2 regions of the Actinocorallia lasiicapitis genome follow, and region 1 is predicted to be linked to the other one. Evidence: riboswitches for the same ligand, from Rfam matches in the RefSeq annotation. Region 1 holds a riboswitch; the other holds the start of a gene.
What was found. Region 1 has a riboswitch for cyclic di-AMP ahead of ACYVE7_RS14600 (CHAP domain-containing protein). Riboswitches for the same ligand answer to the same signal wherever they lie in the genome.
Positions count from the first base shown of each region.

Region 2: linked by a shared signal. The riboswitch ahead of ACYVE7_RS18805 (C40 family peptidase) and the one ahead of ACYVE7_RS14600 (CHAP domain-containing protein) in region 1 are both predicted to bind cyclic di-AMP.

Region 1 is NZ_BAAGZI010000106.1:3,390-11,667, forward strand. Features, by position in the region: gene ACYVE7_RS14590 (C40 family peptidase) at 1-517, shown strand, start outside; cyclic di-AMP (ydaO/yuaA leader) riboswitch at 890-1,109, shown strand; gene ACYVE7_RS14595 (C40 family peptidase) at 1,102-1,677, shown strand; cyclic di-AMP (ydaO/yuaA leader) riboswitch at 1,784-1,965, shown strand; gene ACYVE7_RS14600 (CHAP domain-containing protein) at 1,977-2,714, shown strand; gene ACYVE7_RS14605 (ATP-binding cassette domain-containing protein) at 2,792-3,139, opposite strand; gene ACYVE7_RS14610 (ABC transporter permease subunit) at 3,136-5,781, opposite strand; gene ACYVE7_RS14615 (ABC transporter substrate-binding protein) at 5,854-7,098, opposite strand; gene ACYVE7_RS14620 (alcohol dehydrogenase catalytic domain-containing protein) at 7,209-8,278, shown strand, end outside.
Region 2 is NZ_BAAGZI010000164.1:581-8,057, reverse strand. Features, by position in the region: gene ACYVE7_RS18825 (GNAT family N-acetyltransferase) at 1-486, opposite strand, end outside; gene ACYVE7_RS18820 (SEC-C domain-containing protein) at 522-1,295, shown strand; gene ACYVE7_RS18815 ((deoxy)nucleoside triphosphate pyrophosphohydrolase) at 1,305-1,697, shown strand; gene ACYVE7_RS18810 (hypothetical protein) at 1,824-2,006, shown strand; gene ACYVE7_RS18805 (C40 family peptidase) at 2,147-3,049, opposite strand; cyclic di-AMP (ydaO/yuaA leader) riboswitch at 3,052-3,190, opposite strand; gene typA (translational GTPase TypA) at 3,375-5,225, shown strand; gene ACYVE7_RS18795 (Uma2 family endonuclease) at 5,389-6,015, shown strand; gene ACYVE7_RS18790 (hypothetical protein) at 6,019-7,365, opposite strand.

The sequences.
Region 1 (8,278 bases):
GGCGACCGTCCAGGTCAAGGTCAAGGAGATCCGCGGCCAGAAGGCCGAGATCGACGGCCAGGTCGCCGAGCAGAAGAAGCTGCTGCGCAAGCTCGGGGTCGACCCCGACAAGCCCAAGACCGGCCCGACCGGCGGCACCTACGACGGCCCGGCCAGCGGCGCCCCCCGCAAGGCCCTCGACTACGCCTTCGCCCAGAAGGGCAAGCCGTACGTCTACGGCGGCGACGGCCCCAACGGGTTCGACTGCTCGGGTCTGACCATGATGGCCTGGCGTGCCGCAGGTGTATCCCTTTCGCACAACGCCGCGGCGCAGTGGGCTTCGCTGGCCGACAAGAGGGTCGCCTACGCGGACCTTCAACCCGGTGACCTGGTCTTCTTCCGCCAGCTCGGCCATGTGGGCCTCTATGTGGGCGGCGGGCAGATGATTCACGCTCCGTCCACGGGTGATGTGGTTCGGGTGGTTTCGATTACCTCTGGGTACTACCGCTCTACTTATTACGGTGCGGCCCGTCCCTGACGCCCTGTGTAACCGGCGTCACAGGGTGAGACCTGTGTCACTCCACAGGCAAAGCCCGCTTCACCTGCGCAGACGTTCTTTTGCGTCGCGTTTGCCTTTCCACGGTTCTTTGATACCTTCGAAGAGTCGCAACGTTATCCAAGCGTTGCCACAACGGGCGGCGCCCTCCAGGCGTCGCAGTGGAGCTGTCTGATAAAGACACCCGCCGACCGGCTGTCCCGAGAGCCGGTGTCGTCGAAGACACCGAGGCCGCGCATGGAAGCGCAGGGCAGAGATCTACGGTACGGCGTCACAACCCCAAACCCGTAAGTCGCACGACTGCGACGGAACCGACAAGGGTGTTCCGTCTGGGCATCATCACGCCCTCAGGTCGTCGCGACAGCGCCGAGTCCGCGAATCTCGCGGAGCCGGGGACCCAATCCCGCAGGCAACTGGCACCGCCCCCAATCGGTGTCCGTCATGCCCGCGGTACCCCGGGGTGAATCGGCCGCCCATGAGCTGAGCTTCTCGCTCGCAGCGGTGGGTGGCCGTAGGACGAACTTCCAGTCCGAACCCGTCAGCTAACCCGGTAGGCGCATGGAAGAGTGGAGATTCCCCTGTCCCGCAACCTTGGCACCTGCCTGCCCTCGTCCGGCCGTAGACGCGTGAAGCTGGCCACCGGCCTGCTCGCCGCCACCGCGGTCATGACCCCGGTCCTCGCCGTCCCGGCGCAGGCCGAGGCGGCCACCAGTTCGGTGGCGACGGCGACGAAGACCAAGAAGGCCAAGAAGTCCTGGTCACAGCGGCAGAAGACCGCGCAGAAGGCCCTCACCTGGGCCAAGAAGAAGAAGGGCAAGCCGTACCGCTGGGGTGCGTCGGGTCCCAACGCCTTCGACTGCTCCGGTCTGATCGGCTACGTCTACCGCAAGGCCGGCGTGAAGCTGCCCCGCACCACCGGCTCGATCTACCGGGCCGTCGGCAACAAGATCTCGTGGAAGAACCTCGCCCCTGGCGACCTGGTGTTCTTCTACGGCGGTCGTAGCCACGTCGGCATCGTGTCGAAGGTCGTCGGCAAGAAGGTCTACATGATCCACTCGCCGCGCACCGGAGACCACGTCCGCCAGGTTCTGCTCGACAAGTACCGCAAGAACTCCTTCAACGGAGCGGTCCGCCCCTACTAGGGGCCGTGCCGTGCGGGTCGGAAGCCCCCGAACCCTCCGGGGCTTCCGATACCGCTGAACCTCTTCCTTCATCAAGTCATATTCGCGGGACGCGACCTCGGTCGAGGCCGTCCTCCCGCCGAGTCCGCTTCACAGCGGAGCCGGGGACCCAATCGTTGCGGCGCACAGGCGCCGGAGCACGGGGTGAATCGGGAAAGGCGAGCTGGAACGCTCCACTCGCTGCTTCCGTAGGGCTTATTCCAGGCCCGAATCCGTCAGCTAACCCGGTAGGCGGCATGGAAAGCTAGGAGCAAAGCAGTATGTCCGGTCTGCACCGTAAGTCCGCCCATCTGTCTCTGAAGATCGCCGGTGGCCTCCTCGCCGGCGCCGCCGCCGTCAGCACCTTCGCCGTCTCGGCCGCCAACGCCGATGAGAAGCCCGCCGGTTCCGCCCAGGCCATCGCGCTGCCGCAGTACCCGTTCCCCGAGGCCATCCTGTCCGGCGGCACCGTCGCCGACGCCGAGAAGGCCGCCGTGTCCGAGCAGAAGAAGGCCGAGAAGGCCGCCACCGCCACCGCCGCCGACATGATCGCGAAGGCGAAGAGCCAGCTCGGCCACTCCGAAGACCGCAAGGGCCACACCAAGTTCTCGGAGTGGTACTCCAAGACCGACCGCGCCGGTGAGACCATCTCCCGCGACGGCGGCAGCCGCAAGGGCTACCTCGCCGCCCAGTGGTGCGACATGTTCGTCTCCTGGACCGCCAGCCAGGTCGGCGCCGCCGACACCGTCGGCCAGGACGCCTGGACCGTCGCCCACGCCAAGTGGTTCAAGGCCAACGGCAAGTGGAGCAACACCCCCAAGCCCGGCGCGATCGTCTTCTTCGACTGGAAGGGCTCCAAGCGCCTGGACGCCATCGACCACGTCGGCATCGTCGAGAAGGCCAAGAACGGCAAGGTCTACACGGTCGAGGGCAACACCTCCAACAAGGTGCAGACCCACGTCCGCAAGCCCGGCCAGATCGTCGGCTACGGCATTCCGGACTACGCGCCCGCCAAGTAGGCCGCAGTACGGTAAATCTCAGTGTGACAAGCCTCGTCCCAGGGCCCCGGCTCGTGCACGCTCCACCGGTCATAGGATCACCGACCATGGACGCGCACCCGCCCGGGCCCTCGGCGTTTCCCCGAAGATGCCTGCTCGCGGCGGCCCCGCTGCTGGCCGTCGCCGCCTGCGCCAAGGGCCGCCCCGGCCCTGCCGAGCCTCCCGCAGCCACGGCTTCCACCGTCGGCTCCGATCCGCACCCGCCCCGCGGACGGTTTCCGCAGCCCGGTGACGACGTCGAACAGCGTCGTCTTCCCTGCCCCGTTAGGCCCGATGATCCCGTGCACGCCACCCACCGGGACGCTCAGCGACACCTCCGACAGCGCCTGGATCCCGCCGAACCGCACACTGACCCCGCTGACGTCCAGCGCGCTCGCCCCGCTCATGACCGTCCTCCGATGCCCAGGTAGGCGGTGGTGAGCTGGTCGGGGTCCACGTCGGCGCGCGGCCCCGTCCAGGAGATCGTGCCGCCGGTCATGCAGGCGACGGTGTCGGCGTGCTCCAGCACCTCGCTGGCCTTCTCCTCGACGACGAGCAGCGCCACCCCCCGCGCCCGCAGCTCCCCGAACAGCTCGAAGATCTGCTGGACGACGAGCGGTGCGAGCCCCAGCGACGGCTCGTCGGCGATCAGCACCCGGGGCGGCCTGACCAGTGCGGGAGCCAGCGCCAGGAGCTGCTGTTCCCCGCCCGACAGCGACCCCGCCGCGACGCCTTGGCGCGCCGCGAGCTGCGGAAACCGGGCGTAGGCGCGGGCCCGGTCGGCGGCGTCGGGCAGCCAGGTGGTCAGGTTCTCCTCGACGGTCAGCCCGGGGAACACGCCGCGCCCTTCCGGCGCGAGGAAGACGGCTTCCCGGCTGCGCGCGTGGGAGGGCAGCGCGGTGATGTCGGTTCCGGCCAGCAGCACCCGTCCTGCGGTGGGGGTGACCGCGCCGATCGCGACGGCGCAGGCGGTGGTCTTGCCCGCGCCGTTCGCGCCGACCAGCGCGACGATCTCCCCGGCCCGTACCGCGAGGTCGACTCCGCGCAGCACCGGCACGTCCCCGTACCCCGCCGAGACCGAGGCGAGGCGCAGCACGGCGTCGTCCTCCTCTTCCGGCGGGGCGGCGGCCACGACTTCGGGCGGTGGTTGCGCGCGGTGCCGCCGCCGGTGGCGGCGCTCGGCGAACTGGGCGAGCACCCCGTCGGGATGCTGCGCGAGGATCATCCCGCCGAGCCCGAACAGCGCCGCCTCGAAGTGCGCCGACTCGCTGAGGTGGCGGAGCACCAGCTCCCCGCCCAACCCCATGATCAGCCCGCCGACGACCGCGCCGCCGACCCGCCGCACCCCCTGCAGGACGATCACCGCCAGCCAGAGGAACCCCAGATTGACCCGCAGGTCGCTGGCGAAGATCTGCCCGGCGAACGTCGCGTACAGCACCCCGCCCAGCCCCGCGACGGCCGACGCGACCGCGAACAGCATCAGTTGGGTTCGCACCGCCGACACCCCGACGACCTGGGCGGCGGTGGGCGCGGACCGCACGGCGAGGATCGCCCGTCCCGACGGGGAGCGTTCCAGGTTCCGGATCAGCACGGCGACGATCCCGATGAGCGCGAGCAGCAGCACGATCCGGGTGCGCGGGTCGGTGGTGTCGGTGGAGCCGAAGGTGAGGGCGGGGAAGGTCCAGCCGAGGGTGCCGTTGCTGAACGTGTCGATCTGGAAGAGCACCTGGTCGGCGAGGAGCCCGAGCGCGAGCGTCGCCAGGGCCAGCACCTTGCCGCCGAGGCGCAGCGCGGGCAGCGCGACGATCAGCCCCGCGGCGACGGCTGCGGCCATGCCGAGCACGACGGCCAGCGGGAACGGCAGCCCCTTGCTGACGCAGAGCCCGGCGGTGAGGGCGGCGAGCGCCGCGAACGACGCCTGCGCCAGGTTGACCATGCCGCCGATGCCCGTCATCACGACGAACGAGCAGAAGATCAGCGAAAGGCTGAGCCCGTAGGCGACGAGCCCGGCCCGGTAGTCGTCGGCGAACAGCAGCGCCCAGCCGAAGAACAGCAGCCCGGAGACCGTCCAGGGCAGGACGCGGCGCCAGCGCGGCAGGTCGGCGAGGTGGTCGGGCGGCGGCGCGTCCTGCGCGATCGACCCCGCCACCCGCGACCGCGACCGGTTCAGCAGGACCAGCCCGAGCAGCAGCAGGATCGCCGGGACGGCCGTGCGCAGCCCCGTCACCTGCTCGGCGAAGTCGGCGTACCCCGCGACCAGGTTCTGGACGACGCCGAGCGCGAGCCCGGCGGCGAACGTCACCGGGATGGAGCGGAGCCGGCCGAACACCGACGCGGTGGCGGCCGCGAACAGCAGGACGGTGAACGCGGTCTGGTCGAGGCCGAGCACGGGCACCGCGAGAATCCCGGCGAGCGCGGCCAGCACCGAGCCGAGCATCCACGCCTGCGCGGACGCGGCGTCGGCGTCGATCCCACGCCAGGTGGCGAGCTGCCGGGAGTCGACGGTCGCGCGCATCCGCAGCCCGAGCGGCGTGTGCCGCATGATCGCCCAGAGGACGACGGCGGCGAGCACCGCGAACCCGAAGACGACGAGCTGGTCGCTGTCGATCCGCACCCCGGGCAGCGGTTCGAAGGTGTGGGCTGGCCGCGGTCCGAGGCCGCGCGCCGACGCCCCCTCGGTGACCTCCGGCAGGTCGAGCAGCTCCACGATCCAGAGCCCGAGCGCGGGCAGCGCGATGGTCAGCCCGATCGTCGCGACGATCTGCGGGGTCTCGCCGGCGGTGGCGAGGCCGCGGAACATCAGCCGGTGCAGCGCGTACCCGAGCAGCGGCGCGAACAGCAGGACGGTGAGGAGCGCGGCGGGCCAGGCGGCCCAGCCCGCCCCGGTGGTGAGCTCGAAGTACAGCAGGGCGGCGGTGAAGCCGATGGCGCCGTGCGCGAAGTTGAAGACGCCGGTGGCGGCGTGGGAGAGGGTCAGGCCGGAGCCCAGCAACGCGAAGATCGCACCGGTCACCAGCCCGCTCAGCACGTAGCCCGCGAGTTCCGTCAAGGCTCATCTCCAGAAGCGGGAGACGCCGCCCGCACCCGCAGGGTGGGCACGGGCGGCGCGTTCGGGGGGCGGCTACTGCGTCAGCGGCACGTTGGTCGTGCACTTCAGATGCTGGGCGACGGTGAACCTGCCGTCCTTGAGCTGGACGATCGCGCCGCAGCCGTTGGGTTCGGTCTTGTCCTTCGGGTATTCGATCCGGCCGAACCCGGGGTTCTCGTAGACGAAGGAGTTGGCCGTGGTCAGGAAGGTCGTGCGGGTGAGGTCCTTGCCGGCCTGCTCGGCGATCTTCAGGAAGATGTCGGCGGACCAGTAGCCGATGGCGACGTGCTGGGTGAGGACGGCGGCCGGGTCGACCTTCTGGATGTCGGCCTTCATCTGGACGACCTCCTTCGCGTCGGACTCGAACGGCTCGAACTGCGGCGCGGTCAGCACCCCGTCGAGCCCGGCGGCGATGGCCGGGTCCTTCAGCACGGACGGGTCGTAGCTGGTCGGGTCGGAGACGGCGCCGGTGTATCCGGCTTTGCGGAGCGCGCCGAACAGCCCGGCGTTGAGTTTCGCACCGGCCATCACCGAGACGACGACGTCGGGAGCCTTGCCGCCGTCCGACTTCATGATCTTGTTGACGTAGGGCAGCCAGTCCTGCGGGGGAGCGGTCGCGGGGACGGCCGCGGAGGTGCCGGCGAGCTTGAACCCGGCGGCGGAGAACGACTGGCTGATGGTGCCGACCCCGTACTTGGACGACGAGGAGTCGGCGCCCTGCACGAACACGGTCTTGCCCTGCGCGCCGCCGATCTGTGCGCCGACGAGCGAGCCCCACCAGGTCTGGGTGCCGGCGCCGGGCTTGGGCGCGAGGCAGCCGTTGTAGCCGAAGCCGGTCTTGGACTCGCACCACTGGGTGCCGGTCGCCCAGCCGAACCATGGGACGTTCTGCTGGTCGAGGAAGGCCGCCCCGCCGAACTGCGGCGAGCTGACCGGCACCAGCGCGAAGACCTTGTCCTTCTGGACGAGTTTCTGCGCGACCTTGGCGCCGTTGGCAGGGTCCATGTTGTCGTCTTCGGCGCCGACGAACTCGATCTTCCGGCCGTTGACGCCGCCCTCGGCGTTGGCGCGCTCGAACCTGGCCTTCGCCCCGATCTCGGCGCCGGCGGTGGAGTAGCCGGTGGCGCTGGTCTTGACCAGCACGCCCCCGATCTTGATGGTGGAGTCGGTGACGCCGTCGGTTCCGGAACTCGAACCGCCCTTGTCGTCGGTGGTGCCGCAGGCGGCGACCAGCGCGACCGCGGCGAGTGCCGCGGCCGTCCTCAGGGTCTTGCGCATGGGGTGGGCTCCAGGGCTTGGGGAAGAACTAGCGCTCGCTTGGTCGGAGAGTAGATTCGAAATTCCGCGACCGTCAAGCCAAGCAAGTGCTTGGTGGTAGCGTCCGTGTCATGACGACTATGCGCGCGGCCGTGCTGCGGGAGTTCGGCTCCCCGCTGGAGATCCTCGAAGTCCAGGTCCAGGAGCCCAGGGACGGCGAGGTCCTGGTGAAGATCGCCGCCTCCGGCATCTGCGGATCCGACCTGAAGGCCCTCGCCGGGAAGAGCCCCGTGGTGCGGCAGCTACCGGTGATCCCCGGGCACGAGAGCGCGGGCGTCGTCGAAGCCGTCGGCCCCGGCGTCACCGCCGTGAAGCCCGGCGACCACGTCATCATCGCGATGAACGGGCCCTGCGGACGCTGCCGGAACTGCGCGCGCGGCAAGGTGTTCCTGTGCAGCGGCAAAGGCCGGATCGCCGCCATCATGGGCACGATGCGCGACGGCACCACCCGCATCACCCTGGACGGCGAGAGCGTCCGCAGCTACATCGGGATCGGGTCGTTCGCCGAGTACGCGGTGGTCGCCGAGCCGATGTGCGTCAAGGTCGCCAAGGACGCGCCCCTCGACCTGCTGTCGCTGACGGCCTGCGGTGTCATCACCGGCGTCGGCGCCGTGTTCAACACCGCGCAGGTCGAGCGCGGTTCCAGCGTGCTGGTGGTCGGGGCGGGCGGGGTCGGGCTGAACGTGATCCAGGGCGCCGTCCTCGCGGGCGCGACCACGATCATCGCCGCGGACGTCGTGCCGGCCAAGCTGGAGCTGGCCGGGAAGTTCGGCGCGACCCACACGATCCTCGCCGAGGACCTGCCCAAGCAGGTCGGCGAGATCGTGCGCGGCGGAGTGGACTACGCGTTCGACGTCACCGGCAACGTCGCCGTGCTCCAGGCGGCGTTCAACTCCACGCAGGGCGGCGGCACCACCGTCATGGTCGGCAGCCCGTCGGCGAAGGAGCTGACGATCTCGCCGCAGACCCTGTTCCAGTCGCGGCGGCTGCTCGGCACCCAGGGCGGCGACGCCGCGCCCGCCCGCGATCTGCCGTTCCTCGTGGACCTCTACAACCAGGGCCGGCTCAACCTCGACGCCCTGGTCAGCGAGCGCGTCCCGCTCGACCGGGTCAACGAGGCGGTCGAGCACGTCAAGTCCGG
Region 2 (7,477 bases), on a different contig from region 1:
GTGGGGAGTGGGGGAGGGGGCGCGCCAGGTCAGGACGGGGTAGGGGGAAGGGGTGAAGCCGAAGGAGCGGTAGAGATGGGCGCCGGCTGGGGTGGCGTTGAGGTCGATGCGTGGGACGCCGCGGGTTTGGAACCAGGCCAGGAGGGAGGTGACGATCAGGCGGGCGTGGCCTTGGCCGCGGGAGTCGGGCAGGGTGGCCATGCCGAGGAGCTGGCCGCGCAGGCCCGCCGGGTTGCCGGGGCCCGGCAGCAGGCGTTCGATCACCCCGATCCCGCAGGCGACGGGGCCGGTGGGGCCGTCCACGACGAGGGCCGTGAAATCGGCGTCGTCCAGGCGGGTGGCCAGCATCTCGGCGTAGGGGCGCTCCCAGTCGTCCGGGACGTCGGCGCCGTGCATCGCCGTCAACAGCACCCGCCGGAGGGCGACAAGGGAGGGAATGTCCGCGGGGGTGGCGTGGCGGGGGAGAGTGAGGTTCGCGACGTCCATGACCGGAGGGTGCCACACGCGCAGTAAGGTGGATCGTGCTGCCTGACGACTTGTTCAACCCGCTGGACCTCGACGACGCCCTGGAAGCCGAGTTCGAACGCGGCGGTCCGCACGCCGCGATCGCCCTGCTGGCCGAGGCCCTCGACGATCCACGCGCGCTCGGCGACGAAGCCGTCCCCGAGTATCTGGATGAGCTGATCGACCAGCTCACCAAGCTCGAACGCTACGCCGAGGCCATCGAGGCCACCCACCGGCTGATCGCCATCGACCCGGCGGTGCGCGAAGAGGAGCTCGGCTCCGTCGCCCACCTCCACGCGCTCAACGGCGAACCCCTGCACGCCCGCGAACTCCTGCTGGAGCTGCGCGGCCAGGTCGAGCCGCTCGAGTCGCTGATGAACACGATGGTCCTCGCCAACGACCTCAAAGACGAGAAACTCGCGATCAGCTGGCTCCGCGACGATCTGCGCCAGGGCCTCGCCGAAGGCTGGGACCCCGACCTGATCCGGATCCACAACGGCCATCTGCGCCGGCTCGGCGGCCTCGACCCCGAGCTCGAAGACGCCGTCGCGACCTACCTCGGCCCGTCGCAGCCGACCCCCACCACCCACGGCCGGCTGCCGGAAGGCGCCCGTTTCACCTACCCGGGCACCGACAGACTGGAGATCGAACGCGCGATGCGCGCCGACCAGAACGCCCGGATCCTGTCGCCGGAGGGAACGTTCATCCCGTGGCCGCCTGACCGCAACGCCGTGTGCTGGTGCGCTTCGGGCGCGAAGTACAAAAAGTGCTGTGGGCGGCCCCAGATCTGAGGTGTGAGCATGGTCATCGTGGTGGGAGCAGCGATCATCGAGGGCGGCAGGCTGCTGGCCGCGCAGCGGGCGCAGCCCGCCTCGCTGGCGGGCGGCTGGGAGCTGCCGGGCGGCAAGGTCGATCCCGGCGAATCGGACGAGACCGCGCTGGTCCGTGAGTGCCGGGAAGAACTCGGAGTGACGATCAAACCGCTCCAGCGGATCGGCGGCGACTGGCCGCTGAGCCCCACTTCGGTGCTGCGCGTCTGGACCGCGACGCTCATCGAAGGGCGTCCGCAGGCGCTGGAACACGCCGAGCTGCGCTGGCTTGATGACGATGAGTTGATGGACGTCGACTGGCTACCGGGGGATTTGCCGGTGGTCGAGGCGGTTCGTCCGCATCTGGCTCACGACGCTCAGTAGTGGCAAGACGACACTGCGCATCGGTTACGGGCTGTGCCCAAATCGTTACCTGAGCCTCCTAGATGATCACTTCGATCAGGGGCACTCTTGATCACAGAGCGCTAAATGATCAAGGGGGTGTCTCTCATGAACGAGCAGACTCTGGTTACGCTCCGGGCGACAGTGATCTTCCTGGTGGCCTTCACGGCAGCAGCGATCGTCGCCGGTCTCACCTACCTCAGCCAGCGTGATATCGCCACCGCCCTGCTCGCCGCAGGCGGTGCGTTCGGCACCACGCTCCCGGCGGCCGACACCTACATCGGCCGCTGATCATCCCGGCTCCTTCGATCCGAAAGTCACCGATCCAGAAGTACCTACTTCCGAAATACCTACTACTGAGAAAGGCCCTCCGGTGCGGAGAGGGCCTTTCTTCCGTTTCCGGGACTTTCCGGGACTTTACCGGGACGCGATCAGAGCCGGACGGCCCCGTTGTAGTCGTCGCGCTCCGCGAGTTCTGTGATCTTCACGACGTCGCCGGACGACGGCGCGTGCACCATCTTCCCGTCACCGATGTAGATGCCCATGTGGTGCCGGTCGGGGTGGAAGAAGACCAGGTCGCCCGGCTTGAGCGCCGAACGTTCCACCTTCGTCCCCGTGTCGTAGAGCGCGCCGGTGTAGTGGTCGAGCCCGCTCCGTCCGGCCTGCGCGTACGCCCAGACGGCCAGGCCCGAGCAGTCGAACGCGTCGGGGCCCGCGGCCGCCCAGACGTACGGCTTGCCGAGCTTGCCGAGCGCCGCGCGGGTGGCCTTCGCGGCGACCGAGTCACCGAAGATCGTCACCCCGCCGACCGTGTAGTACTTCGTGAGCTGCGCCTTGACCGTGCCGAGCTCGGCGGCGACGTCCGCGGCCTCCTTCTCGGCGGCCTCGACAGCGTCACCGGCCTGCTCGGCGTCGAGCCGTGAGGAGTCCGCGGCGGCGGAGGTCGTGGTGATCTGTGCGCGCAGCGCCGACAGCCGTCCCGCAAGCGCGTCGGCTTGCTCGGCGTCGGCGTTGCCGCCGAACCAGTCGGAGATCTTGTCCATGGTGGAGACGCGGTCGCGGGCGGCGTCCACCTGCGGGGCGAGCTCGGTCGCCTGGTCGGTGAGGCCCGCCAGGGCCGTGGCGTCGAAGGCGGCGCCGTCGCGTGCCAGGACGGAGGCGTCGGTGCGCTGCCGCACCTCGATCCGCAGGTTCGCGGCCTCGGCCGTCAGGGCGTCGAGACGGTCCTGGAGTGCGGTGGGGGAGGGAGCGGCGGCCTGAGCCGCGGGCTGGAAAGCGATGACGCTCAGGCTCGCCGCCACGGAGGCGGCCAGCACGAATCGGGCACCCTTCACGGGGTTCCTCTCTCGGGCGCCTACCGGGTTAGCTGACGGGTTCGGGCGGAGAGTCGCCCTACCGCTGGGGAGCGGATTCACCCCGGGGGGACGTGGGTCCCCGGCTCCCCGCACGGTGCGGGGATTCGGCGTTCCCGGTCACGCAGCGACCGGAATGGGACGGAACATATGCAAAGGGTCAAGAGATGACAAACTCCACCTCGTGGTCAGGGGCTGGGCCGCGAGCAGACTAGAATCGGGTGCACATACGTTCTTTCACGCCGCCAGGGTCCGATCTGGAGATCACGTAGGCGCGGCGAATCCGACATGAGGAAGCCGGACTTTCATGCCCATCGCCACCCGTGATGACCTGCGCAACGTCGCGATCGTCGCCCACGTCGACCACGGAAAGACCACCCTCGTCGACGCCATGCTCTGGCAGTCCGGGGCCTTCCGCGACAACCAGTCGGTCGACGACCGCGTCATGGACTCCAACGACCTCGAGCGCGAGAAGGGGATCACCATTCTCGCGAAGAACACCGCGGTACGCCACAACGGCATGTTGCTGAACATCATCGACACGCCGGGCCACGCCGACTTCGGCGGTGAGGTCGAGCGCGGCCTGTCCATGGTCGACGGCGTCGTGCTGCTCGTGGACGCGTCCGAGGGGCCGCTGCCCCAGACCAGGTTCGTGCTGCGCAAGGCCTTCGCAGCCAAGCTGCCCGTCATCCTGGTGATCAACAAGGTCGACCGCCCCGACTCGCGGATCGACGAGGTCATCGAAGAGGTCTACGAGCTCTTCATGGACCTCGACGCCACCGAGGAGCAGATCGACTTCCCGATCGTCTACGCCTCCTCGCGGGCCGGCCGCGCCTCGATGAACAAGCCCGAGAACGGCGAGATGCCGGACTCCGAGGACCTCGAGCCGCTGTTCAAGGTCATCAACGAGACGATTCCGGCGCCGTCCTACGACCCGGACGCCCCGCTCCAGGCGCACGTCACCAACCTCGACGCGTCCCCCTTCCTCGGCCGTATCGCGCTCTGCCGCGTGCACAACGGCACGATCAAGAAGGGCCAGCAGGTCACCTGGTGCAAGACCGACGGCACCATGCAGCGAGTGAAGATCACCGAGCTGCTGATGACCGAGGCGCTCGAGCGCAAGCCCGCCGAGTCCGCGGGCCCCGGCGACATCATCGCGATCGCGGGCATCCCGGAGATCATGATCGGTGAGACCCTCGCCGACCCGGAGAACCCGGTCGCCCTGCCGCTGATCACCGTGGACGAGCCCGCCATCTCGATGCGGCTCGGCACCAACACGGGGCCGCTCGCCGGTCGCGAGAAGGGCACCAAGGTCACCGCCCGTCTCGTCAAGGACCGGCTCGACCGCGAACTGGTCGGCAACGTCTCGGTGCGGATCCTGCCGACCGAGCGTCCCGACGCCTGGGAGGTCCAGGGCCGTGGTGAGCTCGCGCTCGCCATCCTGGTCGAGACCATGCGCCGGGAAGGCTACGAGCTGATCCTCGGCAAGCCGCAGGTCGTCACCAAGGAGATCAACGGCAAGATCCACGAGCCGGTGGAACGCCTGACGATCGACGCTCCCGAGGAGTACCTCGGCGCGCTGACCCAGCTCCTCGCCGTCCGCAAGGGCCGGATGGAGCACATGACCAACCACGGCACCGGCTGGATCCGGATGGAGTTCCTGGTCCCGGCCCGCGGCCTGATCGGGTTCCGCACCGAGTTCCTCACCGAGACCCGCGGCACCGGCATCGCCCACCAGGTCTTCGAGAAGTACGAGCCGTGGTTCGGCGAGCTGCGCACCCGCCCGACCGGCTCCCTGGTCTCCGACCGCTCCGGCAACGCCACGACTTACGCCATGTTCAACCTGCAGGAACGCGGCACCCTGTTCGTCGACCCCGCCACCGAGGTGTACGAGGGCATGATCGTCGGCGAGAACTCGCGCGCCGACGACATGAACATCAACATCACCAAGGAGAAGCAGAAGACGAACATCCGCTCCTCCACGGCCGAGGAGTTCGACCGCCTCACCCCGCCGAAGAAGCTCTCCATGGAAGCCGCCCTGGAGTTCATCCGCGAAGACGAGTGCGTCGAGATCACCCCCACGGCCGTCCGCCTCCGCAAGGTCGTCCTCGACTCCAAGGAACGCGAGCGCACCGCCGCCCGCGCCAAGCGCAACTAACTTCCCCGAACACCGAAGCCCGCCCCCTCCCACCAGGAGGAGGCGGGCTTTTTCCATGCGTTCTGACTACTCTGAGACACGGACGACCCTACGATGACGACCGGAGCTGATCGTGATGGGAAGGGAGCCTCAGGTGACCATTGCTCAGGTTCCGGTTCATGACGTGCTTTTCCCTGACACCCCGTACGCGATGTGGGTGCGGGGGGAGCTGGCGGACTTCCTCCACCTGCCTGAGACGCTGCGGGTGGAGATCATCGGTGGGGAGATCGTCGTGTCGAGGGCACCGAAGCATCCTCACAACAGCATCATCGAGGATCTGGGGCTGCCGTTCCGGGGGATGCGCTACAACGATCCGGAGTTCCCGTGGCGGTGCTTCCAGGGGGACGGCTTGGACCTCATCGGCATCGAGGACGGCTGTATCCCGGATCTCGTGATCATGGACGGGTCCCTCGCCAAGGACGTGGGCGAGCACATCCTCGTCTCGGACCAGGTCGAGCTGGTCGTTGAGGTCACCTCGAAGTCGAACGCGGACCAGGACCGCCGACCCCGAGCGGGCGCGCGGAAGCCGACCAAGTGGCAGGGGTACGCGCGAGCGGGGATTCCCTACTACCTTCTCGTCGACCGCGATCCGAAGGTTGCGAGGGTGACGCTCTACTCCGTTCCGGACGAGAGGGCGGGGGCCTATCTGCAGGAGGAGTCGTGGGGGTTCGGGGAGCCGGTCGTGCTGCCCGAGCACTTCGGGGTGGCGGGCATCAACACGGCCGAGTGGCTTTGCTGGGACGCGGCCTGACGGTCACGGGCGGGTGCGGCGGGTGTCGATGACGATGGGCGGGGCGCCGGAGACCTTCAGCTTGGCCCGCTTCGAGGTGAGCGCGAAGTAGCCGGAGGCGCCCGGGTACTCGACGTAGAAGGCGCCCGTGCAGCGGGCGGTGACCTTCTTGGTGAACCGGCCCCTGGCGTCGGTCTTCACGGTGCCGGCGCTGAAACGGTAACCCTTGGCCTTCTTGGCGTCGCAGGTGAACCAGACCTTCAGGGTGCGCTTGGCGAACGGCTTCCAGCGGCCCGGAGCCGTGGACTGCTGGAGGACGCCCGACAGCGTCGCCTTCTTCCGGTACCTGATCTTGCCGGGGGAGAGCTTCTGCTTGGTCACCCGGACGGGCTTGCGCCACGCCTTCACGACCGGGCTGGTCGCCGGAGCCGCCTGGGCGGTGCCGAACCGGCGGGCCCGCCAGTGACCGGCGTGCTTGTAGGTGAACGAGGCGCGGAACGAGCCGTCGGCGGCGCTGGTCAGGGTCTTGATCCGCTTCCAGCCGGTGCGGCCGTTCGCGGAGAACTCGATCGGGACGCTCGCCCCGGCCGTCGCGGGGTTCAGCACCCCGCCGAGCGAGACCCTGCCATGGGCGTCGATCCTGGACTCCAGGGAGATCGCCGAACGGCCCCTGACGAAGATCGTGCCGGTCTCGGCGGAGGACGGGCGGAGCAGCCCGTCCGGGACGGCCGACGCGGTGAACCGGTCGATCCAGCACTCCGGCCGGACCGTCGCGGCGAAGCCGCCGTCGGCGCCGGTGTCCGCGGTGACCGCGCCGATCGTGCAGTCGCCGACCCCGTGGCCCGTGAGCTTGACCTGGGCGCCGCCGACGGGCTCGTCGCCCGCGGTCAGCCTGCCGCTGAGCTTCAGCGGCTCGCCCGGGTCGATCGCGAGCTTGTCCGCAGCCACCGTGAGCTTCGTCGGGACGGTCGTGACCTTCACCTCGACGATCTGGTCGGCGTCAGTCCCGGCGATGACACCCGGCAGGTCGGACGGGGTCGCGCCGGAGATCGAGACCTTGTCCGCGGCCGAACCGCTGGCCGTGTAGGTGACGGTGAACTCGCCGTCGTCGCCGGTCTTGGCGTCGCTGAACTTCGCCCGCGGGTCCCCCTTGGCGAGGAACGCCGGCTTCTTCCCGACGACCGGGGTGGCCGTCCCCGCCACCAGCAGCTTCCCGGTGATCTTCACTACGGGGTGCGCGGTGTCGACCGCCGTGAGGTCCGCCTTCAGCAGGTAGGCCACCTCGGTGATCGGGTCCGCGGCCGCCGCCGCGCCGGGCAGCAGCGCACCCGCGACCGCGACGACCGCGAACAGGGAGAGAGAACGACGCATTCGGCTGCCTTCAGTATCCGAGTATTCCGATCCGGAATCGTAGACGGTCTAGACCAGTCACCACCAGACCGTCAGATCCGCCTCAGTAGTGACTTAGATGACAAATCTTCAA